Regions from separate parts of the Mesorhizobium koreense genome, predicted to be linked through region 3. Evidence: predicted binding sites of a transcription regulator. Region 3 holds the regulator's gene; each other region holds the start of a gene.
What was found. The regulator LexA, encoded in region 3, represses DNA repair genes until DNA is damaged. The targets are predictions, from matches to a motif close to TGTTCNNNNTGTGTTCNG.

Region 1 (7,860 bases), 300 kb from region 3:
GATTCACATTCCGGAAGTTTTTCGCTTCCGCCAATCGAGGGGAGATTTCATGAAGACCAGAACGATTGCGGTGCTCGTCGCCGCTGCGCTTGGCGCTGCCTGTACGACAGATCCCTATACGGGGCAGCAGAAGATGTCGAACACGGCGGGCGGAGCGCTCCTAGGCGCTGCGGCGGGCGCCGGGCTCGGACTTCTTGCCGGCGGCAACGACCGCCGCAACGCGTTGATCGGCGCGGGCGTCGGCGCGCTCGCGGGCGGCGCGGTCGGCGCCTACATGGACAATCAGGAAGCGCAGCTTCGGACCCAACTTCAGGGCACCGGCGTCTCGGTGACGCGCGAGGGCAACCGGATCATTCTCAATATGCCCTCCAACATCACCTTCCCGACGGACCAGGATTCGGTCATGCCAGCCTTCTATCCGACGCTGAATTCCGTGGCGCTGGTTCTGAAGAAGTACAACCAGACGCTGATCGATGTGAATGGCCATACCGATTCGACCGGCAGCGAGCAGTACAATCTCGATCTGTCCAGGCGGCGTGCGCAGTCGGTCGCGAGCTATCTTTCGGCGCAGGGCGTAGACGGCCGCCGCTTCGCAATCAACGGATTCGGCAAAAGCGATCCGATCGCTTCCAACGCTACCGAAGCGGGCCGCGCCCAGAACCGCCGCGTCGAGATCTACCTGACGCCGATCACTTGAGTGGCCTTGCCCTCGTCCTCTCCCTCACGAAAATGGGGGAGAGGTCTTGAGCCCGAGCTTGTCGAAGGGCGGGACGGAGATGAGGCCATCTCAGCCCTGAAACGCTTCACAGTGCTTTCGCGATCCGAGCGGCCAATCGCGCATTGTTCTCAACCAGCGCGATGTTGGTGGCGAGGCTTTTGCCATCGCTCAGTTCGAGGATTTTCGAAAGCAGGTAGGGCGTAACGGCCTTGCCGCCGATGTTTTCGGCTTCCGCGGCCTTTTGCGCTGCCGCGATGTATCCCGTCATCTCCTTCGCCGGGATCTCTTCCGCCTCCGGAACGGGGTTCGCGACCAGCATGCCGCCGGTGATGCCCAGCGCTTGCCTGGTGCGGAAGAAGCCGGCGAGCGCTTCTGGTCGGTCGAGACGTAAGGGCGCGGGGTAGGGCGACCGGCGTGACCAGAACGCCGGCATGACGTCCGCGCCATAGACGACGACCGGCACGCCGCGCGTCTCCAGTACTTCCAGTGTCTTCTCGATATCGAGAATGGCCTTTGGCCCGGCCGACACGACGATGACGGGCGTGCGCGCTAGTTCGTCGAGATCGGCGGAGACGTCGAAGCTCTTCTCCGCTCCCTTGTGGACGCCGCCGATGCCGCCAGTGGCGAAGACGGATATGCCCGCCAGCGCCGCCGCGATCATGGTGGCGGCGACCGTGGTGCCGCCGGTGCGCCTTTCGGCGATGGCGAAGGCTAGATCGGCCCGCGACAACTTCATCGTATCGCCCGCCTTCGCCAATGCATCGCGCTCGGCTGCGGTGAGGCCGATCTTCAACCGCCCGTCGATCACCGCGATCGTCGCCGGCACGGCCCCTTCCTCGCTTATGATCCGTTCGACCGACGCCGCCATCTCCCTGTTCTGCGGATAGGGCATGCCATGCGTGATGATCGTGCTTTCCAGCGCGACGACGGGTGTGCCGGCGGCAAGCGCTTTGGCAACCGTCGGTTCGATGTCGATAAAGGAACGTGCGCTTTCGGAGATCATTTCATTCTCTGCTCGGAGATCGTCATCGCTCGGGCGGCTCATCCCACATCCCGTGCCGCAGGTACAAGGGCGAGTGCTTCCGCGAAAGCCGCTTCATCATAGTCGGCAACAACCGTATTCGTCTCTATCGTCAAAAGAGCGGCGGCGAGTCCCTCGCGCACGGCCTCGCGCAACTTCTCTTTGCGCATCAGCGCGGCGATCGTCGCGCCGGCAAGCGCGTCACCCGCGCCCGTCGAATCGGCCGTGAGGCGCGGGGAGGGCGGCTCAATTTCGAACAGGCCATCGGCACTGAAGCCGACGACGCTTTCCTTGCCGGCGCTTATCACGCCGGAGGTCAGGCCCGAGGCCGCAAGTGCCCGCGCCATATTGGCCGGATCATCACCGAGGCCAGCGCCCGAAAGCGCGACCGCCTCGCGCCGGTTCATGAACAGACAGGCGATGCGGGTGAGGATCGGGCGCAGGCGGACGACCTTGGCGGGCGAGATCGCGACGGCGAAGATCGGCCTTGCGCCTGCCAGGCCGGCGAGCCTTTCCAGCGCGGGCTCTGGCAGGTTGGCATCGCACAGTACCACGTCCGCTTCGGCGATCGCGTCGCGGATTGCACGCCTGCGGATCAGCTTCGCGAAGGCGAGATCGTAGAGGCTCATATCGGCGAGCCCAGCCACCACATCGCCGTTCGCCTCGATGAATGCCGTGTAGCTCGGCGTCGCGCGGTCGAGGAAAGTTGCCGAAAGATCGGCGATACCGGCTTCGCGTATGGCGCGCGCCACCGCTTCGCCAGCCATGTCGCCGCCGCGCACGGAAAGCAGCGTTCCTTCGCAACCGCGCCCGACGGCGTTGCGCAGCGCATTGAAGGCGCCGCCGCCAGCCTCCTCGCGCATGGTGCCGGGGTTCGACGCACCGGCGGCATAAGGCCCGCTGATATGGCCGCGCCGATCTATATGAGCGCCGCCGGCGGCGAACAGTTTTGTCGGCGTCATGCGGGATTGTTTCCGTTCAGGAAGCGGGATCGGGGGCCGGCGAATCGGCGGCAGGCGCGATGCGTGATGCAGTCAATTTGACAGGATAATTGCCGATTGTCCCCGCTGGGCGTACGAAACAGGAAAGGAACAAAATGACAAAATCCTTTGAAGACAATATGTTATGCCCTATTGCCAAACAAGAACAAAACAGGTACAAATATGTAAGGGATCACACATTGCCCGGCCTTCATTGACGACCAAGGGGTAGTATATCATGGCTCAGAATATGTTGCGGCTTGTCGAGGACAATTTGGTGGATAAGACAAAGGCTCTGGATGCGGCGCTTTCCCAGATCGAGCGGGCGTTCGGCAAGGGCTCGATCATGCGGTTGGGCGCCAACGAACAGGTGGTCGAGATCGAGACGGTGTCGACCGGCTCGCTCGGCCTCGATATCGCGCTCGGCGTCGGCGGGTTGCCCAAGGGCCGCATCGTCGAGATCTACGGACCGGAAAGCTCGGGCAAGACGACGCTGGCGCTGCATACGGTGGCCGAGGCACAGAAGAAGGGCGGTATCTGCGCCTTCGTCGATGCCGAGCACGCGCTCGATCCGGTCTATGCGCGCAAGCTGGGCGTCGATCTGGAAAACCTCCTGATCTCGCAACCCGACACCGGCGAGCAGGCGCTGGAGATCTGCGACACACTGGTACGCTCCGGCGCCATCGACGTGCTGGTGGTCGATTCGGTGGCGGCGCTGACGCCGCGCGCCGAGATCGAGGGCGAGATGGGCGATTCGCTGCCCGGCCTGCAGGCGCGCCTGATGAGCCAGGCGTTGAGGAAGCTCACGGCCTCCATCTCGCGCTCCAACACGATGGTCATCTTCATCAACCAGATCCGCATGAAGATCGGTGTTATGTTCGGCTCGCCGGAGACGACCACCGGCGGCAACGCGCTGAAATTCTACGCTTCCGTCCGCCTTGACATCCGCCGCATCGGCGCGGTCAAGGATCGTGACGAGGTGGTAGGCAACCAGACCCGCGTCAAGGTCGTCAAGAACAAGCTTGCGCCGCCCTTCAAACAGGTCGAGTTCGATATCATGTATGGCGAGGGCGTGTCGAAGACCGGTGAACTGGTCGATCTCGGCGTCAAGGCCGGCATCGTCGAGAAGTCGGGCGCCTGGTTCTCCTATAATTCGCAGCGGCTCGGGCAGGGGCGCGAGAACGCCAAGCTGTTCCTGCGCGACAATCCCGAACTGGCGCGCGAGGTCGAACTGGCGCTCCGCCAGAATGCCGGGCTGATCGCCGAGCAGTTTCTGGATAATGGTGGTCCGGGCGACCTCGACGACGATGCTGAGGCCGCCGGCTAGAAATCGTCCTGCTTTGATTGCTTACTTGACGAATGCCGGCGTTTGCGCCGGCATTCGCATGTTCGGGAGCCTGCGGGCTTGGTGCTCGCGGTGTTTCTGGACAGTATGAAAGCCTAACGCTACAAGGCCTGACACATTTCCGGGCGCGTGCCCGGGTACCCTTTCCAAAAGGCATGTTCATGAGTGGTGTCAACGAAATCCGGTCGGCATTTCTGGAGTATTTCGCGAGGAACGGTCACCAGATCGTGCCTTCGGGACCGCTCGTCCCGCGCAACGACCCGACGCTCATGTTCACCAATGCCGGCATGGTGCAGTTCAAGAATGTCTTCACCGGGCTGGAACAGCGATCCTATTCGCGCGCCACGACCTCGCAGAAATGCGTGCGTGCCGGCGGCAAGCATAACGACCTCGATAATGTCGGCTACACCGCCCGCCACCACACCTTCTTCGAAATGCTCGGCAATTTCTCCTTCGGCGACTATTTCAAGGAGCTTGCGATCGAGCTTGCCTGGAAGCTGATCACGCGCGAGTTCGGCCTTGCCGAGGATCGGCTGCTCGTCACCGTCTACCATACCGACGATGCGGCCGCCGACCTGTGGAAGAAGATCGCCGGCCTGCCGGAAAGCCGTATCATCCGCATCCCGACCAGCGCCAATTTCTGGGCGATGGGCGATACCGGTCCGTGTGGCCCGTGTTCGGAGATCTTCTACGACCATGGCGAGGCGATACCGGGTGGCCCTCCCGGCAGCCCGGATGAAGACGGCGACCGTTTCATCGAGATCTGGAATCTCGTCTTCATGCAGTTCGAGCAGGTCACGAGGGAAGAACGCATCGACCTGCCGCGCCCCTCGATCGACACCGGCATGGGGCTGGAGCGCGTCGCGGCCGTGTTGCAGGGCGTGCATGACAATTACGATATCGACCTCTTCCGTGCCCTGATCCGCGCCTCGGAGGAGGCGACGGGCGTCAAGGCGGAAGGAAAGAACCGCGCCAGCCATCGCGTCATCGCGGACCATCTGCGCGCGTCGAGCTTCCTCATCGCCGACGGCGTGCTGCCGTCAAACGAGGGTCGCGGCTATGTGCTGCGCCGCATCATGCGCCGCGCCATGCGCCACGCGCAGCTTCTCGGCGCGAGCGAGCCTTTGATGTGGCGTCTGGTTCCGGCGCTCCTGCGCGAAATGGGCCAGGCCTATCCGGAACTCATTCGCGGCGAGGCGCTCATCACCGAGACGCTGAAGCTCGAGGAGAGGCGCTTCCGCAAGACGCTGGCGCGCGGCCTTGGCCTCCTCTCCGAGGAGACCGAGCAATTGAAGGAAGGTGACAGGCTCGACGGCGAGACGGCTTTCCGGCTCTATGACACCTATGGCTTTCCGCTCGATCTGACGCAGGACGCGTTGCGCCAGCGCGGCATCGGCGTCGACCTCGAAGGGTTCAATGCCGCGATGGAACGGCAGAAGGCCGAAGCGCGTGCAAGCTGGGCAGGCTCCGGCGAGGCCAAGACCGACGCCATCTGGTTCACTGTACGCGACCGGGTCGGCCCGACCGAATTCCTTGGCTACGAGACGGAGAAGGCCGAGGGCGTGGTCACGGCGCTCGTCCGTGACGGCGCCATCGTCGACGAGGCGAGGGAAGGTGAAACGGTCGGCATCGTTGTCAACCAGACGCCGTTTTATGGTGAGTCCGGCGGTCAGGTCGGCGATGTCGGCATGATGTACGGCGACCGTCTCGTCATCGAAATCACCGACACGCAGAAGCGCGGCGATGGTGTCTTCGTACATGCCGGGCTGGTGAAGGAAGGCACGGTCGGTACCGGCATAGCGGTCGAGATGGAAGTCGACCGTGCCCGCCGCTCGCGCCTGCGCGCCAATCACTCCGCCACCCACCTCATCCACGAGGCGCTGCGCGAGATACTTGGCACGCATGTCGCGCAGAAGGGCTCGCTTGTCGCGCCAGACCGCCTGCGCTTCGATTTCTCGCATCCGAAGCCGATCGCGCCTGAGGAACTGGAGCGCGTCGAGGACATGGCGAACGAGATCGTCGTCCAGAACAGCCCGGTGACGACCAGGCTGATGGCCGTGGACGACGCCATCGCAGAGGGCGCGATGGCGCTGTTCGGCGAGAAATACGGTGACGAGGTCCGTGTCGTCTCCATGGGTACCGCCGAACATGGCGACAAGGCCGGCAAGCCCTATTCGGTCGAGCTTTGCGGCGGTACTCATGTGCGCGCGACCGGCGATATCGGCCTCATCCGTCTCGTCTCGGAAGGCGCGGTCGCGGCGGGCGTCCGCCGCATCGAGGCACTGACGGGCGTCGATGCCAGGCATCACCTCGACGAGCAGGATCGGCGCGTCAGGGCGATGGCCTCCGCGCTCAAGGTCGGCCCGGCCGAGGCGCTTCCGCGCCTTGAGGCGCTTATCGAGGAGCGGCGCAAACTGGAGCGCGAACTTGCCGACGCACGCAAGAAACTGGCGCTCGGCGGTGGATCGTCGGGTGCTGCCGGCGAGGTGAAAGAGGTGGCCGGCACGAAGTTCCTTGGCAAGGTCGTCGAGGGCGTTTCTCCGCGCGATCTGAAGTCGCTCGCCGATGATGGCAAGAAGTCGCTCGGCTCGGGCGTGGTGGCCTTCATCGGCCTCGGCGAAGACGGGAAGGCGAGCGTGGTCATCGGCGTCACCGGTGATCTGGCGTCTAAATTCTCCGCCGTCGATCTGGTCCGCAAGGCCTCGGCGGCTCTGGGAGGGCAGGGCGGCGGCGGCCGGCCCGACATGGCGCAGGCCGGCGGCCCGGATGGAACGAAGGCAGCGGAAGCGCTGGACAGGGTGGCAGAAGCGCTCGGTGCCTGAACGGGTGTAACCCTACTGGCCCGGACCAGCGGTGCTGCTTATCGCCTCGTCTCCGAGTGGTTCACTCCTTGCACGGCGCACGGCCTGTGTCAGCCGGTCAACATTATTGATGGGCGTTGCCGCTGGCCGGCGCGCATGAGACCCTTAAAATTGTAGTATTATTGAACGTCGACTTTCCGTCGAGGACCACCGGGATGTTCAACGCAGGCAAGAATGTCTGCGGCATCTGGTTGGGAGGACAGCGCCGCGGAATTACCTTACCGCCCACCATGCGATCGCTTCCATGCGGATGCATGCTGCTCGGAATGACTGTCGCCATTACCATTGCAGGTTCGATAGATGCGTTTGCGCATCAGGCACCTACGGGCTGGACTTATCCCTGGGCCTGTTGCCACGACATGGACTGCCGCGAGGTGAAGGCCAGCAGCATCCGCGAGGGGCCGAAGGGCTACGTGATCCGCTCTACCGGCGAGGTCATTCCCATGACCGACAGCCGGATAAAGAATTCCCCGGACGGGGAGTACCACTGGTGCTCCGTTGCCGGTCAGGACAACACCCGCACGATCTGCCTGTTTGTTCCGCCGCGGGACTTCTGAGTCCTGCTTCTCCCGATTAAACCGAGGGCCCATGGTTCACCAGGCCGCGCTTTCACGCGCCTTGCGCGGGAAGTCGGGCGGCGGCACCCTGATCTCGCAGCGCTCCTTGGCGCTCATGGCATTCAGGATGGCAAGAACCGCCCGATTCCGCAGGTCGTTCTTCGTCCGCGGACGGGAGAAAAGCTCGGTAAAGAAATCCATTTTCGGACCCCATGCTTTCCTCCCGATTCGTTACGGAAGATAAGCATTCACCAGCTTTTTTGCAGTGCAGCAAACGTATCGCTGCCTGCGGCCGAAAGGCGCGGAGAGGATGCGTGCTGCCAAAGGAACATACACAGGTCGACTCGCTACTCCATCACGGATGGGGTCTCGGCGGCG
Region 2 (7,860 bases), 150 kb from region 3:
GAATTTCGACTTCACGACCTTCGGCATCAGCGCCGGAATGGACTACAAGTTCAGCGATCGCTTTGTTGCCGGCATCGGCTACGATCAGAGCTTCATCAGCGATGATGGAACGCGCACAAATGGTCTTGCCTACAGCGCGGCGATCTATGGAAGCTTCCATCCTTCAAACGGCGTCTTTGTCGACGGGGTAGCGGGCTATGGCTGGCTTCACTTCAACTCCAGGCGTTTCGACTCGTCGTCCGGCGATATCTTCGACGGCTCGCGTGACGGACGGCAGGTTTATGGATCGCTGACGGCGGGCTACGAGACGAAGCTGGGCGGCTTTTTCATATCGCCATATGCACGGCTGAGCGCTTCGCACAGCAACCTCGACGCCTTCAGCGAAGACAGCACCGAATGGTCGGCAATCCGATACGGGAGCCAATCCATCGATATGCTGACCGGCATCGTCGGACTGCGGCTCGCCTATGAGATTCCGACGGACTGGGGCAGCATGACACCCAAGCTGCGCCTTGAGTACGGGCACGATTTCGCCAGCGGGAGCAGCCTTGCACTGTCCTACGCGAACATCACCGGCAGCCCGTCCTACCTTCTGAAGACGGCCGACACCGCTCGCGACTACGCTACCATCACTTTCGGGACCGATATGCGGATTGGTACGGGATGGACCTTCGGCGCCGACTATGGCTTCACCGTCGATGGGCAAGACGGTGTTGGTCCTGAGCAGATCCAATTACAGGTTGCGGGAAAATTCTGAGGGCAACAAGGCACCGCCAATCGCGACAACTCTTGGACAGCTACGCCGAAAAAGGCGAGCTTATCCAGCTTTCCCGCTGATCTCCTTAGCCTGACAGGCAAGCTTGACCTGCGGGTTCGGCCAAGCCGGCACACCAAATAAGCCCTTGCTTATCTGATAAGCGCATGCTTATTTATTTCCATGAACGAAGCCGAATCGGAAGTCTTTCGTGCGCTCGCCGACCCGACGCGTCGAGCCGTCTATCAGCGTCTTGCCGATCGCGAGATGAGTGTATCGGAGCTGCGCAAGGGGCTTGAAGTCTCGCAGCCTGCGGTATCGCAGCATCTTGCCGTGCTGCGCGGTGCGGGACTGGTATGCGAACGCCGGGAGGGCAGGTTCTCCTATTATCGGGTCGAACCCGCCGGCCTCGCGCCGCTGATCGACTGGGTCGCGCGCTACCAGGCTTTCTGGCCCGAACGCGTGGAGAAACTGAAGGAAGTTCTGAAGGAGATGGACCAATGAATAGTAACGATCGTGAAGACGAGGTCCGCTTCGAAACCGAACTGGACGCGTCGCCGGAGAAGGTGTGGCGCGCTCTGACCGTGCCTGAAATCGTCGAACGCTGGTTGGCGCCGAACGACATCCGGCCGGAAGAAGGCCACGCCTTCAGCCTGCAGGATGAGGACCACGCCATCGAGTGTGAGATCGTCGATGCGAAACCACCGTACATACTCAGCTATTCCTGGCGCGAAGAAGGTGGCCCGGACAGCCTGGTGCGTTTCCATCTTGCGGGCACCGAAGCCGGCGGCACGCGCCTGACCATCGTCCATAGCGGCCTCGCCCGCCCTGCCCTGCCGACGCTGCGTGTCGCCGGTGTCTCCGGCATGCGCATGTCGCTCGGTGCGGAACGGTCGGGCATGCGGATGATCGCCGCGAACGCGCCAGTGACGGCGCTTGCGGCCTGAGGAGAGAGCCATGTCCAACAATCTCGTGCCGATGGTGATCGAGCAGTCGAGCCGCGGCGAGCGCGCCTTCGATATCTTTTCCCGGCTGCTGCGCGAGCGCATCATCTTCGTCAACGGCCCGATCGAGGACGATATGGCGGCGCTGGTCTGCGCCCAGTTGCTGTCATTGGAGTCGGACAATCCGAACAAGGAAGTGGCCCTCTACATCAACTCGCCCGGCGGCATGGTCACCAGCGGCTTCGCCATCTACGACACGATGCGCTACATCAAATGCCCGGTCTCGACCGTCTGCATCGGAACGGCGCGCTCGATGGCGTCTTTCCTGCTGATGGCGGGAACGCCCGGCCGCCGCATCGCGCTGCCCAATTCCAGCGTCGTCGTCCACCAGCCGCTCGGTGGCTTCCAGGGCCAGGCGTCCGATATCGAACGCCATGCCGAGGACATCGTTAAGACCAAGAAGCGGATGATTGCGCTCTATGCGAAGCATTGCGGGCGCAGCGTCGAGGAAGTCGAACGAACGCTCGACCGGGACTACTTCATGACCGCCGAAGAAGCGAAGGCGTGGGGCCTGGTCGACCATGTCTACGACACGAGGGATGACAACCTCGCGGCGTGAACTGCGGCAATGGATTTATGGGAGCTACCGTGCGTCCTTCGAGGCTCGCTTCGCTCGCACCTCAGGATGAGGGAGGATAGTGCTGACGCTCCAGCACCAATTTCTGAGGTCCGCTAAGTCCCACTAGATTGCCCGAGTTTCAATATGCCGGATGGGGTGTTTCAGAATTGGGGATGAAGACCACCATCCTCTCTCATCCTGAGGTGCGAGCGAAGCGAGCCTCGAAGGACGCACAGCCAAACCTGCCGCAGCTTCGGTCTACAAAAACTCGGCCCCGCCGCCGGTTTCACCCGGTCGCGCGGGGCTCTTGTGGTTTGACCATCATTCGCCGGCCATCCTGCCGGTGTTAACTCTCGGATGCGTCGCGGTGTTCAGCCGCCGATCCGACCAATAGTCTCTACGATGTGGGGGATATCGACAGCCGACTCAACGCCCTCGGCTTTACCCTTGGGGCGCGGCCTAAGCCTGCCGCGGCTCTGCGCTTCGGCAGAGCCGAAGGAGACTGTCCGGTGGATTCATGCCTCGCTCCTCTGTCCGTTGCGTCAACGTCCATCGATGCCCGGTCCACGCGGCTTGCGGCGCCTCGCAAGGTCCGGATGACGGCGAACCGCATCAATCGAGACACCCTTATTCTGGTGCCGATCACCCGCTTCGTCAAACTCTTCGGCTAATATTACAGCGAATGTGATCAGGCTTGCGGTCTTAAAGCTCCTGCCATAATGGTGTCAGCAGCCCGTTCGGCCTTTGTTCTTCGCGCTTGCCCCTTCCCGCGCAAAGGGGATAAACCTTGGCAGGAGCGTGGCGCGCGGCTCGACGCGGCAGCAAAAATACCTACATGAGGACTGGCCGGCTTCCCACCCGGCCATCCCGACATCCCGGACGAGAAAGCGGCAGCATGGCCGAGCATAAGATGATTTCGGTTCGCGGCGCCCGCGAGCACAATCTGAAAAACGTCGATCTCGACATCCCCCGCGACAGCCTGACCGTGATGACCGGCCTGTCGGGCTCGGGCAAATCCTCGCTCGCCTTCGACACGATCTATGCCGAGGGCCAGCGCCGCTATGTCGAGAGCCTGTCGGCCTATGCGCGGCAGTTCCTCGAGATGATGCAGAAGCCGGACGTCGACCAGATCGACGGTCTCTCGCCGGCCATCTCCATCGAGCAGAAGACGACCTCGCGCAATCCGCGCTCGACCGTCGGCACGGTCACCGAGATCTACGACTATATGCGGCTTCTCTTCGCCCGCGTCGGCATCCCCTATTCGCCGGCAACCGGCCTGCCGATCGAGAGCCAGACCGTCAGCCAGATGGTCGATCGCGTGCTAGCGCTGCCGGAAGGCACGCGGCTTTATCTCACCGCGCCGATCGTCCGCGGCCGCAAGGGCGAATACAGGAAGGAACTCGCCGAGCTGCAGAAGAAGGGCTTCCAGCGCGTCAAGGTCGACGGCACCTTCTACGAGATCGCCGACGTGCCGGCGCTCGACAAGAAATACAAGCACGACATCGACGTGGTCGTCGACCGGCTCGTCGTCCGCCCGGACATCGCCACACGCCTGGCGGATTCGCTGGAAACGGCGCTGAGGCTCGCCGACGGGCTCGCCATCGCCGAAATGGCCGATAGGCCGCTGCCGCCCGAGGAAACGGCGGAAGGCGGCGCCGCCAACAAGTCGAAGAACGAGACGCATGAGCGGCTTCTCTTCTCGGAGAAATTTGCCTGCCCCGTCTCAGGCTTCACCATCCCCGAGATCGAGCCGCGGCTCTTCTCCTTCAACAATCCCGCCGGCGCCTGCCCGACCTGCGACGGGCTCGGCAGCCAGCGCGCCATCGACGCGATGCTGATCGTTCCGGACGAGAACCTGACGCTGCGGGGCGGCGCCGTCGCGCCATGGGCGAAATCGACTTCGCCCTACTATACGCAGACGCTGGAAGCGCTCGGCGCCGCCTACGGCTTCAAGATCGGCGACAAGTGGAAGGACATTCCGCAGGAGGGCAAGGACGCCATCCTGAACGGCACCGGCGAGCGGCAGGTGTCGTTCAACTACGATGACGGCTTGCGCGCCTACAAGACGACCAAGACCTTCGAGGGCGTGATCCCGAATCTCGAACGTCGCTGGAAGGAGACGGATTCGGCCTGGATGCGCGAGGAGATCGAGCGCTTCATGTCGGAGACGCCCTGCCCCGCCTGCCACGGTTTTCGCCTCAAGCCCGAGGCGCTGGCGGTAAAAATCGCCGGCCTGCATATCGGCGAGGTCACCGCCATGTCGATCCGCAAGGCGAATGCCTGGTTCGCCGACCTGCCCGGCCAGCTCACGGCCAAGCAGAACGAGATCGCCGCGCGCATCCTGAAGGAAATCCGCGAGCGCCTGCGCTTCCTCAACGATGTCGGCCTCGACTACCTCACGCTGTCGCGCAATTCCGGCACGCTGTCGGGCGGCGAGAGCCAGCGCATAAGGCTCGCCTCGCAGATCGGCTCCGGCCTGACCGGCGTGCTCTACGTGCTCGACGAGCCGTCCATCGGCCTGCACCAGCGCGACAACGCCCGTCTGCTCGACACGCTGAAGCACCTGCGCGACATCGGCAACACGGTGATCGTGGTCGAGCATGACGAGGACGCCATCCTGACCGCCGACCATGTCTTCGACATCGGCCCGGCCGCCGGCATCCATGGCGGCCGCGTGGTGGCGGCAGGCACGCCGGCCGAGATCATGGCCAATCCCGCTTCGCTGACCGGCCAGTATCTTTCCGGCGCGCGCGAGATCCCAATCCCGACCGAAAGGCGGCCGCTCAAGAAGAAGCGCATCCGGATTGTCGGCGCGCGCGGCAACAATCTGCGGAACATCACCGCCGAAATCCCGCTCGGCACCTTCGCCTGCGTCACCGGCGTTTCGGGCGGCGGCAAGTCGACGCTCCTGATCGAGACGCTGTTCAAGGCCGCCTCGCGCCGCATCATGGGTTCGCGCGAGCATCCGGCCGAGCACGACCGCATCGAGGGTCTGGAGTTTTTGGACAAGGTGATCGACATCGACCAGTCGCCCATCGGCCGCACGCCGCGCAGCAACCCGGCCACCTATACCGGCGCTTTCACCCCGATCCGCGACTGGTTCGCCGGCCTGCCGGAAGCGAAGGCGCGCGGCTACCAGCCCGGCCGCTTCTCCTTCAACGTCAAGGGCGGCCGCTGCGAGGCCTGCCAGGGCGACGGCGTCATCAAGATCGAGATGCACTTCCTGCCCGACGTCTACGTCACCTGCGACGTCTGCCACGGCAAGCGCTACAACCGCGAGACGCTGGAGGTCCTGTTCAAGGGCAAGTCGATCGCCGACGTGCTCGACATGACGGTGGAGGAAGCGGCCGAATTCTTCGCCGCCGTGCCGGCGGTGCGCGACAAGATGCAGACGCTGGCCAAGGTCGGCCTCGGCTACATCCATGTCGGCCAGCAGGCGACGACGCTTTCGGGCGGCGAGGCGCAGCGGATAAAACTCGCCAAGGAACTGTCGCGCAAGGCCACCGGCAAGACGCTCTACATCCTCGACGAGCCGACCACCGGTCTGCATTTCCACGACGTGGCCAAGCTTCTCGAAGTGCTGCACGAGCTGGTTGACCAGGGCAACACGGTCGCCGTGATCGAGCACAACCTGGAAGTCATCAAGACCGCCGACTGGATCCTCGACCTCGGCCCCGAAGGCGGCGACGGCGGCGGCGAACTGGTCGCCTCCGGCACGCCCGAGGACGTGATGGCGGAGAAGCGCAGCTATACGGGGCAGTTTTTGAAGGAACTGATGGAGCGTCGGCCGGGGAGGAAGAGAGAGGCGGCGGAGTAAGGCTGACGGCACATCGCTAGTCGCGGCTCATCCTCGGGCTGGGCGCGGGGGGTCCATCCTGACCGGCTACACCCCGGCCGCCTCTTGTTTAGCTATATGCCCGTTCCCATCTAGATGGGCTGCTCTGCGGGGCGGATACTTGCGCTATGTTTCAGGGAAGGAGAAAAACATGGGTGGCGCTAAGGCGGCAATGATGGAGCATGAAGAGAATCTAGCGATGGCTGCTTCCTACCTAGTGGCCATCGGAAGGTTGGAAAGCTGTGAGGCTCACGGCACCATTTTCGGCGGAGCTGCTTGGGACCTCGAAGATGACTTCTACAAACAGGTCATGAACGACCGGAACCGTGGCGCTAAGGGGCCGGTTCCATGGGCTGCCGATATGAAAGCCCGCGATTACACTGACCTCCTCAAGGAAGCCTATGAAAACCATCGAGGCGAAGCATGTTTCGCTTGTGAGAAAAATATGGCCGACTAATCTGAAATCAAACCTATGGGACGTCGAGCAATCGACGTCCCATTGTGTCACGCTGTCATACTCCTTTCGCAGGTCCACCAGTAAGCGCCTCAAGCCGTTTCATAAGCATGTCTTCCAAGGAGGTGAGATTCTTGTACTCAGGGCAGTTGTAGGCGGCGATGTCGAAATGGATTTTAGTTCCAGCCCTTCTGTACATCGTAACCCGCCTGCTTAGCGCGTGAGCGTATCCTATTTCGTAATACACGCTCGGCCTTTCGCCCGTGATGTCCGCTATCAAGAACTCCGCTGTTTTGATCTCGTCAAGTATGCGTTGGGTGATGATGTCTTCGTGCTCGATGTCATCGGCTCGGAGCGCCTTTATGCCGAAGCGTTTGAAGCACTCCTTTATCTTATTGCACGCATCTTCCAGTTCGGGATGCTCCGGCGAAATCCACATCAGTATGAACGCGGTATCTGGCCTAATGCCCGCCGCAACAGCCCCGGTACCGCCGACAAGAAGTTCCTTCCCCTCCGGTGGCTTTAAATCAGCAAGCTCCAAGCGGTCGACGAGCCCGTTGAACCACGAGGTGTAATCCTGTTTAGCCTTATCAGGGTCAGAAATGTCAGTAGTTTCGTGGGCCGGTTGAAGGCCAAGAACTGATCCCTCATCGTGCAGAACTTCAACATCACGCCAGCCGAAGTCACGAAACTTCAGTGCCGACCGCATCCCCTTTAGCGCGTGACCAGCTGCGCGTTCGTCCACCTCTGTCAGCAACGGCGAACGTCGGATGACAGGAGCGATCTGCTGGGCCAGTCCCGCTAAGCGCGAAGCCAAAGAATGAGCTTCTGCCTGCACCTCTGTAGGCAACTTGGACCAGTAGTCCACATATCTGTCTGAGTAATAGCTAAAGGGGCTATCGTCCTTGTCTTCTTTCCACTCCCCATTTTGCTTCAGGTAGTCACCAGCGTGACCAAAATACGCCATCGCATCGTGATACACTTGCGTTAGTTGTTCCATTATTGAATTCTGATCCATTATCCTGCCCGCGTTTATCGAAGGATGTACCGCCAAATACGCGCCATTTTTTTTAGACCTTCTTGTCGCGCGCCTCTATCGCAGCAAGTGCGTTCGGGGGAAGCGTGGCATAAACCTCATCAACGTGCTTCGGCTCGGAGATCATCTTTTCCGCTATCAAATTTAGCAGACTGAACAGGCTCTCGGCCGTTGCCTGATCATCACGGAGATCAATGCTTCCCGGATGAACGGCGTTG
Region 3 (7,860 bases):
GCTCTTGGTGGTTGCCGGGGCGCTTGCCGGCAAGTTCGAGACGTGGCGTGCCGCAACGAAGATGCTCGGAACCGACATCACCACTCGGATCGTTGGCCGCGTCGTGACGGTCGAGCATCAGGCGAGCGGCCGTGTACGTCTGACGATCGACCTTGTTTCCACCTCGCGTCCGCATTTGCGCTATGCACCCGACCGTATACGCGCCAGCGCCCGTACCATCCCGCCGGGCATGCAACCGGGTTCGGGCGTCGAAGGCGTCGTGCATCTGTTCCCGCCCAGCGGACCGCTCAGGCCCTCTAGCTACGATTTTTCCTTCAGGAGTTATTTTGACGGGCTCGGCGCGAGCGGCTTTTTCCTGACCAATCCCAAGAGCATTTCACTTGCTGCTCCACCAACGCTCTATGAGCGTACCGCCGCGGGCATCGCCCGCCTGCGCAATGCGCTTGCCGACAGGGTACGGGCCGCCGTACCCGGGCCGAATGGTGAAATCGGTGCTGCACTGGTCGCGGGCATCGAGTCCGGCATTCCCGACGACATCAACGAAGCGCTCCGCATCACCGGGCTGGCGCATGTGCTGTCGATTTCCGGTCTGCATATGGCGCTGGCCGCAGGCATCGTCATCGTGTTCATGCGGCTCGGCTTTGCGTTGTTCCCAAGCTTTTCCTCGCGTCATCCAACGAAGAAATACGCGGCCGCCGTCGCGCTCGCGGCGATCGCTTTCTACCTCCTGATATCCGGGGCGGGCGTCGCCACGGAGCGGAGCTTCATCATGCTTGCGATCATGCTGGTAGCGGTGCTGTTCGACCGGGCCGCGATCAGCATGCGCAATTTCGCGCTCGCCGCGCTCGCCGTGGTGGTGAGCGCCCCGCATGAGATCGTCGGACCGAGTTTCCAGATGTCGTTCGCCGCGACGGCCGCGCTGATCAGTGCTTACGCCGCCTGGGGTGAATGGCGCCAGCGCGGGCAGAGGCGGGCGCCCCCTCCGCAATCGGCGTCGTATCTCTGGCGGGGTGGCAGTGCGACGGTGCGGCACTTCGTCGGTCTCGCCGCGACCTCGCTTGTCGCGGGAACGGCCACGGCTCTCTTCGCGGCATGGCATTTCCAGCGCGTCTCACCGCTCGGCCTCGTTGCCAACCTCGCCACCATGCCGATTATCTCGGCCATCGTCATGCCGTTCCTGGTACTCGGTCTCGTGCTGATGCCGTTCGGCCTCGACGGGGCGGCCTTCGCCATCATGGGCAAGGGCATCGGCCTGTTCACCGAGATCGCGGTCGCGCTGTCGAAACATTCACCCTTCGACGCGATCGGTATTTTGCCGGGTTCCGCGGTTGTCTTCCTAACGATGGCGCTCGTGATCCTGACCCTTGCAACGACATGGTTCCGGATTGCGGCGCTGCCGCTGATCGCCATTGGTATCGCGCTCATTGCGCGGCGACCGGCGCCGGAACTCTTCGTCTCGGAAGACGCGAGCCTTGTTGCGCTGAAGCTTTCAGACGGTCGCGTGACGGTCAACCGCAAGCGTCCGAACGGCTTCACAATGGAAGACTGGGCACGCGCCATGATGGCGACAGCCATCGTAAAGCCGGGCGCGACCACCGCGTCTGCCATACCTAAAGCCGCGCCGGAGGTGCCGTTTGCCTGCACCAAAACGCTTTGCGTCGCGTGGAATGCGAAAGGGGTGGTGATCGCCCACGCAGCCACGGAGAAAGCGGCCGGCAACGTCTGCGCAATCGCCAGCCTGATCGTCATCGACGACGCGACTGCGAACGATCCCTGCATCGCCTCTGGCCCGGTCATCATCACCAAGCGTGACCTGGCACGTTACGGCGCTGCTGTCGTTACGTTCGAAGAGACTGCAAAGGGCTTCCAGCCGACCGTGGAATACTCGATCGAAAAGCATTACCGCCCATGGCATGCCGAGAGAACCTATTCACGCGCAGCACGCGGCCTGCCACCTTATCAGCGCCGGCAACGTAGCGAAAAAGGGTCACACAAAAATCCGCCATACCGGGATAGGCAACCGCATGAGAGTAGCCTCACTCATGCCGCGTCCACTCAATAGCGGCGGATCAGCCCGACCAGTTTGCCCTGCACCTTGATCCGGTCCGGACCGAAGATGCGTGTCTCGTATGCTGGGTTGGCTGCTTCGAGCGCGATGGACGCACCTTTGCGCCGGAAGCGCTTGAGGGTGGCTTCCTCGTCGTCCACCAGCGCCACGATGATCTCGCCCGGGTTGGCCGTGTTGGCGTTGCGGATGATGACCGTGTCGCCGTCCAGGATTCCGGCCTCGATCATGGAATCGCCTTTGACCTCGAGCGCATAGTGATCGCCGCCGGAAAGCATCTCCGGCGGCACTGCGATCGAATGGGTCTGGTGCTGTATGGCATCGATAGGCACACCGGCGGCGATGCGCCCCATGACGGGGACGGAAACACCAGCCGCATCGTCATTGCTCGCGGCGGGAACGCGCGACTTCTCCGGCTGTTTGCGGCCAAGACTGCCTTCGATCACGCTCGGCGAGAACCGGCGGCTGGCATTGAGGCCCGGCGCAATGGAATCAGGCAGGCGCAGCACTTCGAGCGCGCGCGCCCTGTTCGGTAGTCGCCGGATGAACCCGCGTTCCTCAAGTGCCGTGATGAGGCGATGGATACCGGATTTCGAAGCGAGGTCGAGCGCGTCCTTCATCTCGTCGAAGGACGGAGGAATGCCGGTCTCCTTCAGCCTTTCGTGGATGAACATCAGGAGTTCGTGTTGTTTGCGCGTGAGCATCGCGATTTCCCCGAGAATCAGCGTAGTAAACAAAACCAGAACAAACACTATCTGTTCCAGTTGTGTTCCGCAACCGTTTAAATTTCAATGAACCACGGTGAAAATCGGCTTTGGTTGCCTTCAGCGGATGAAAAGTACCCGGCACGGATCGCCGGCCGCCGCGGCGGGCGCGTGTGGCTCGCGGATGATGAGGCAGTTGGCGGCGGCAAGGGTCCTCAACATGGAAGAGTCCTGTATGCCGAAAGGCGCGGCGAGCAAGCCCTCCGACGTCTCCTCCGCCGCTGCGCGCACATAGTCCCGCCGGCGGTCGTTTTCGGGCATGGCCTCGGCGAGTCGGGCCTCGCGGACGTCGGGACGATGCGTCCGTCCTGCAAGCCGCGCGATCAGTGGCACTAGGAAAAGATGGCTGCCGACCATGCTCGATACCGGGTTGCCGGGCAGGCCGAGCACGCGCGTTTGCCCGATACGCCCGGACATCAACGGCTTGCCGGGGCGCATGGCGATCTTCCAGAAATCGAGCGTCATGCCTTCAGCCGTCAGCACCTCGCGCACGAGGTCGTGATCGCCGACGGAAGCGCCGCCGAGCGTGACCAGTATATGGGCGCCCGCGGCCAGCGCGCGGCGGAGCGCCGCGGCGATGAGTTTGCGGTCGTCGGGCACAATGCCGAGATCGAGGATTTCGGCGCCGGCATCGCGCGCGATCGCGGCGACGCCATAGCCGTTCGAGGCGATGATCTGGTCCGGGCCGGGGTGGCTGCCGGGCAGCAGCAACTCGTCTCCGGTCGCGGCAATCGCAACCAGCGGCCGCCGCACCACGGGAACCTCCGCATGATTCGCGGCGGCCGCAAGCGAAAGCGCGGCGGGGTCGAGCACGCGGCCGGCAGGAAGGAGCGGCTCACCTTCGGCGAAATCGAGGCCCGCACGGCGGATATGCCGTCCCCGCGCCACGCTTTCCAGAGCCTCGACGAGGCCTTCGCTGACGATGCGGGCGTCTTCCTGCAGCAGGACCGCGTCGGCGCCGTCTGGTACCGGCGCACCGGTGAAGATGCGCACGGTTTCACCCTTGCCGACCGTGCCTGGATAGCGCTTGCCGGCTTGCGCGGCGCCGATGATCTTGAGACGCGCGGGGAGGGCGGCAATGTCCTCGGTGCGGACCGCGTAGCCATCCATCGCCGAGGCGTTGAAGGGGGGCTGCGTGCGCAGCGCCGCGAGCGGTTCGGTGAGCACCCGGCCGGCGGCTTCTCCGATCGGCACGTTCTCCTTGGCAAGCGGCGCAGCGCCGGCGAGAAGAAGCTCCAGCGCACTGTCGACAGGCAGCAGGTCGCCGGTGTTCATGCGCCCTCAGCCCTATAGTCACCTGACTTGCCGCCGCTCTTTTCGATCAGGCGGATGCCACCCAGCACCATGCCGCGGTCGATGGCCTTGGCCATGTCGTAGATGGTGAGACAGGCAACCGACGCTGCCGTCAGCGCCTCCATCTCAACGCCGGTCTTGCCGGTGACGCGCGCCGTTGCGGTAACTCGAAGCCCCGGCAGCGCATTATCCGGCCTGATATCGACGGAGACCTTGGTCAGAAGCAGCGGATGGCATAGCGGAATTAACTCATGCGTGCGCTTCGCCGCCATGATGCCCGCGATCCGCGCGGTTCCAATCACGTCGCCCTTTTTTGCATCTCCGGCGAGGATGAGCCTTAAGGTCTCCGGCCGCATGGTCACCGTGCCCTCGGCGACCGCCAGACGCTCCGTTTCGGCCTTGGCGCCGACATCGACCATGTTGGCCTCGCCTGAAGAATCCAGATGTGTCAGCGTCGAGGTCATGGCGCTCATTCCGCCGCGCTGCGCGCGAGCCTTTCGCCGGCGAGCAGTGCACGCGTGGCCGCCGCAACGTCGGCCTGTCGCATCAGGCTTTCGCCGACGAGGAACGTGCCAATGCCGCTTCGCTCGAGATCGAGGCAGTCTTCATGCGTGAAGATGCCGCTTTCACCGACCAACAGCCGATCCGACGGCGCCATCTTCGCCAGCCGGCGCGATGTATCGAGACTGACCTCGAACGTTCGGAGGTTGCGGTTGTTGATGCCGATCAGGGGCGAACTGAGTTTCAGCGCCCGTTCCATCTCCGTTTCGTCATGGACTTCGATCAGCGCGTCCATGCCGAGTTCGAACGCGGTGTCCTCGAGCGAGCGCGCAACGTCGTCGGAAACGCTCGCCATGATGACGAGGATGGCGTCGGCGCCCCAGGCTCGCGCCTCATGGGCCTGGTAGGGGTCGAATAGGAAATCCTTACGCAACGCCGGCAATGCGGTCGCCTTGCGTGCGGCGGCCAGATATTCGGGCGCGCCCTGAAAGGACGGCTTGTCGGTCAATACGGAAAGGCAGGCAGCGCCGCCTTCCTCATAGGCGCGGGCAAGGGCAGGGGGGTCGAAATCCGCGCGGATCAACCCCTTCGAAGGGCTTGCCTTCTTGATCTCGGCGATCAGGGCGAACGCGCCTGCCTTCCGCTTTGCCCGAAGTGCCGCGCCGAAACCGCGCGGCCGATCCTGCGCTTTGGCGCGGGCCGCAATCTCGGAAAACGGGACGGCCGCCTTGGCGGCGGCGATCTCCTCGCGCTTATAGGCTTCGATCTTTCTCAATATGTCAGCCATTGCGCTCAGTCCGGCCGATTGGAGACTTCCGCGAGCTTGGTCAGCGCTGCGCGCGCCTTGCCGCCGTCGATCGCCGCTGCCGCGACCGCGATGCCATCCCGAAGAGAGCCGGCCTTGCCTGCTACGAGGATCGCCGCGCCGGCGTTGAGCAACACGATATCACGATAGGGGCCCTTGACACCATCGAGTACGGCGCGAAGCGCTTCGGCGTTTCGCACCGCGTCGCCGCCTTTGAGGTCGGCCGGTTCGACCCGCGTCAACCCGATATCTTCGGGCACAATCTCGAAACTGCGGACTTCGCCGTCCCGCAATTCAGCGACCTTGGTCGGCCCGGCGGTGGTCAGTTCGTCGAGGCCGTCCCCATGGACGACCCATGCGGCTTCCGTACCCAGGCCCTTCAGCACATGGGCAAGCGGTTCCACCCATTCGGGCGAGAAAACGCCAACCAACTGGCGCTTGACGCCAGCCGGGTTGGAAAGAGGGCCGAGCAGGTTGAAGATAGTACGCGTGCCGAGTTCGACGCGCGTGGGACCCACATGGCGCATCGCCGAATGATGCGACGGGGCGAACATGAAACCGACGCCGGCTTCGCGAATGCAGGTAGATATCTGCTTCGGGGTCGCCTCTATGTTGACGCCAAGTGCGGCGAGCGTGTCGGCCGCGCCCGAGCGGGAGGAGAGCGCTCGGTTGCCATGCTTGGCTACCGGAATGCCGGCACCCGCCGCTACAAAGGCGGCGGCGGTCGAGACGTTGTAGGAGCCCGAGGCGTCGCCGCCGGTGCCGACGATATCGATCGCATCGGCAGGTGCCTCGACCGTCAGCATCTTGGCGCGCATCGTCGCGACGGCGCCGGAAATCTCCTCCACCGTCTCGCCGCGCACGCGCAACGCCATTAGAAAACCACCGATCTGGCTCGGTGTCGCTTCGCCGGACATGACGATATCGAATGCCGCGCGCGCTTCCTCGAATGTCAGGGGTGCGCCACCGGCAACCTTGGCGATATGCGCCTTGAAATCGCTCATTTCACCCCGCTTGGCACTCAGAACGCCATCGCACGCTGGATCGCCTGCCGATCCACGGTGACGCCGTATTCCGCCTGCAGCTTGCTCACCAACTGGTCGAGCAGATCGTTGGCCATGCCGGATGCAAACGTCTTGCGGGCTTGCTCATCAACCGAATCAGCGCCGGCGCCGGCCGGTTCGAAGACCTCCGTGACCTTGAAGAGAACCTGAGACTTGTCGTCGAGTCCTGAAAACAGGCCGATCCCTCCTTGCCCCACGCCGAAGACGGCGGCGACGCCGTTCTGGCCGAGATCGGCATCGTTGGAGTCGCGCTTGACGCCGCGCTTTGTCTCTTTTTCGAGCTTCAGTTCCGTTGCGATCTCATCGAGGGAGGTTCCGGCTTTGACCTTCTTCTCCATCTCGGTCGCCTTGGCGCCAAGCCGGGAGGTCGCTTCCTCGGCCTTCCAGTCGGCCAGGACCTTATCGTGCATCTCATCGAGCGTCCGGTCGTGCGCCGGCTTTATGTCCTGGACCTCGTAATAGACGAAGCCGTCGTTCTTGGTCGTGATCGGATCGTTCTCGATGCCCTTGTCGCTGTCGAAGGCGTCCTTGATCAGTTGTTCCGACTCCGGCAGGTCCTTGACCACCGAACCGTCCGGCGCGCGCCCCTCGCGGTCGATCGCGTCGACGGTGACGACCTTGAGCCTGAGTTTGTCCGCAGCCTCCTTCATCGTCGCCCCGCCCGCCCGCGCGTCTTCCCATTTGTCGTGAACATCCAGGAGATCGCGGTTGGCTTCACCCAGCGCAAGATCCTTGCGGATCTGGTCGCTGACGGCCGAGAGCGGCTTTACCACCTCAGGCGTGATCGAGGTCACGCGCAGAAGCACCGGACCGAACGCGCCTTGCACGACGGGGCTCACTTCGCCGACTTTCAGGCCGAACGCCGCGTCGGCGATCTTCTGCTCCGGGACTTCCGATTTCGCGAACGTTCCGAGCTTCGTGTCGGCATCGGTCTTGCCCTGGGACTTGGCGACATCGTCGAAGGTGGCACCCCCCTTGATCGAGGCAAGACCGGCATTTGCGGCGGCTTCGTCCTTGAAGACGATCTGCTCAATCGTCCGCTTCTCCGGCGTGGTGTAATTGCTGAGATGCGCGTCGTAGTCCTGTTTGACCTGCTCGTCGCTGATCGAGGATGGGTCGGCGATGTCCTGCGGCTCAAGCCGGACATAGGCGATCTTGCGGTATTCGGGCGCGGCGTATTTCTTCTTGTTCTTGTCGAACCAGGCTTGCAGCGTGCTGTCCGAAGGGTTTTCTATCGGCTCGACAAGGGATTGGGGCAGGGTGATGTATTCGACGGTGCGGTCCTCTCCGCGGTAAAGCGCGACCGCCTTGAGGAATGTATCGGGCACTTTCATGCCCTCGGTCGTCGCATCGACGATCTGCCGGCGG

Region 1: the regulator LexA is predicted to act here: its motif matches at 2,882-2,899, upstream of recA (recombinase RecA).
Region 2: the regulator LexA is predicted to act here: its motif matches at 3,052-3,069, upstream of uvrA (excinuclease ABC subunit UvrA).

What each region holds. Positions count from the first base shown of each region.
Region 1 is NZ_CP134228.1:3,367,074-3,374,933, reverse strand. It holds gene RBH77_RS16085 (YiaD family glycine zipper/OmpA-like lipoprotein) at 50-697, shown strand; gene RBH77_RS16080 (pseudouridine-5'-phosphate glycosidase) at 804-1,721, opposite strand; gene RBH77_RS16075 (carbohydrate kinase family protein) at 1,760-2,701, opposite strand; gene recA (recombinase RecA) at 2,958-4,046, shown strand; gene alaS (alanine--tRNA ligase) at 4,226-6,886, shown strand; gene RBH77_RS16060 (hypothetical protein) at 7,192-7,482, shown strand; gene RBH77_RS16055 (hypothetical protein) at 7,519-7,683, opposite strand; gene RBH77_RS16050 (MDR family MFS transporter) at 7,830-7,860, opposite strand, start outside.
Region 2 is NZ_CP134228.1:3,212,302-3,220,161, forward strand. It holds gene RBH77_RS15300 (autotransporter outer membrane beta-barrel domain-containing protein) at 1-757, shown strand, start outside; gene RBH77_RS15305 (ArsR/SmtB family transcription factor) at 938-1,258, shown strand; gene RBH77_RS15310 (SRPBCC family protein) at 1,255-1,701, shown strand; gene RBH77_RS15315 (ATP-dependent Clp protease proteolytic subunit) at 1,712-2,317, shown strand; gene uvrA (excinuclease ABC subunit UvrA) at 3,213-6,134, shown strand; gene RBH77_RS15325 (hypothetical protein) at 6,304-6,609, shown strand; gene RBH77_RS15330 (hypothetical protein) at 6,665-7,606, opposite strand; gene RBH77_RS15335 (DUF4145 domain-containing protein) at 7,677-7,860, opposite strand, start outside.
Region 3 is NZ_CP134228.1:3,063,385-3,071,244, forward strand. It holds gene RBH77_RS14575 (ComEC/Rec2 family competence protein) at 1-2,062, shown strand, start outside; gene lexA (transcriptional repressor LexA) at 2,056-2,769, opposite strand; gene RBH77_RS14585 (molybdopterin molybdotransferase MoeA) at 2,890-4,104, opposite strand; gene moaC (cyclic pyranopterin monophosphate synthase MoaC) at 4,101-4,586, opposite strand; gene trpC (indole-3-glycerol phosphate synthase TrpC) at 4,592-5,410, opposite strand; gene trpD (anthranilate phosphoribosyltransferase) at 5,416-6,432, opposite strand; gene RBH77_RS14605 (SurA N-terminal domain-containing protein) at 6,450-7,860, opposite strand, start outside.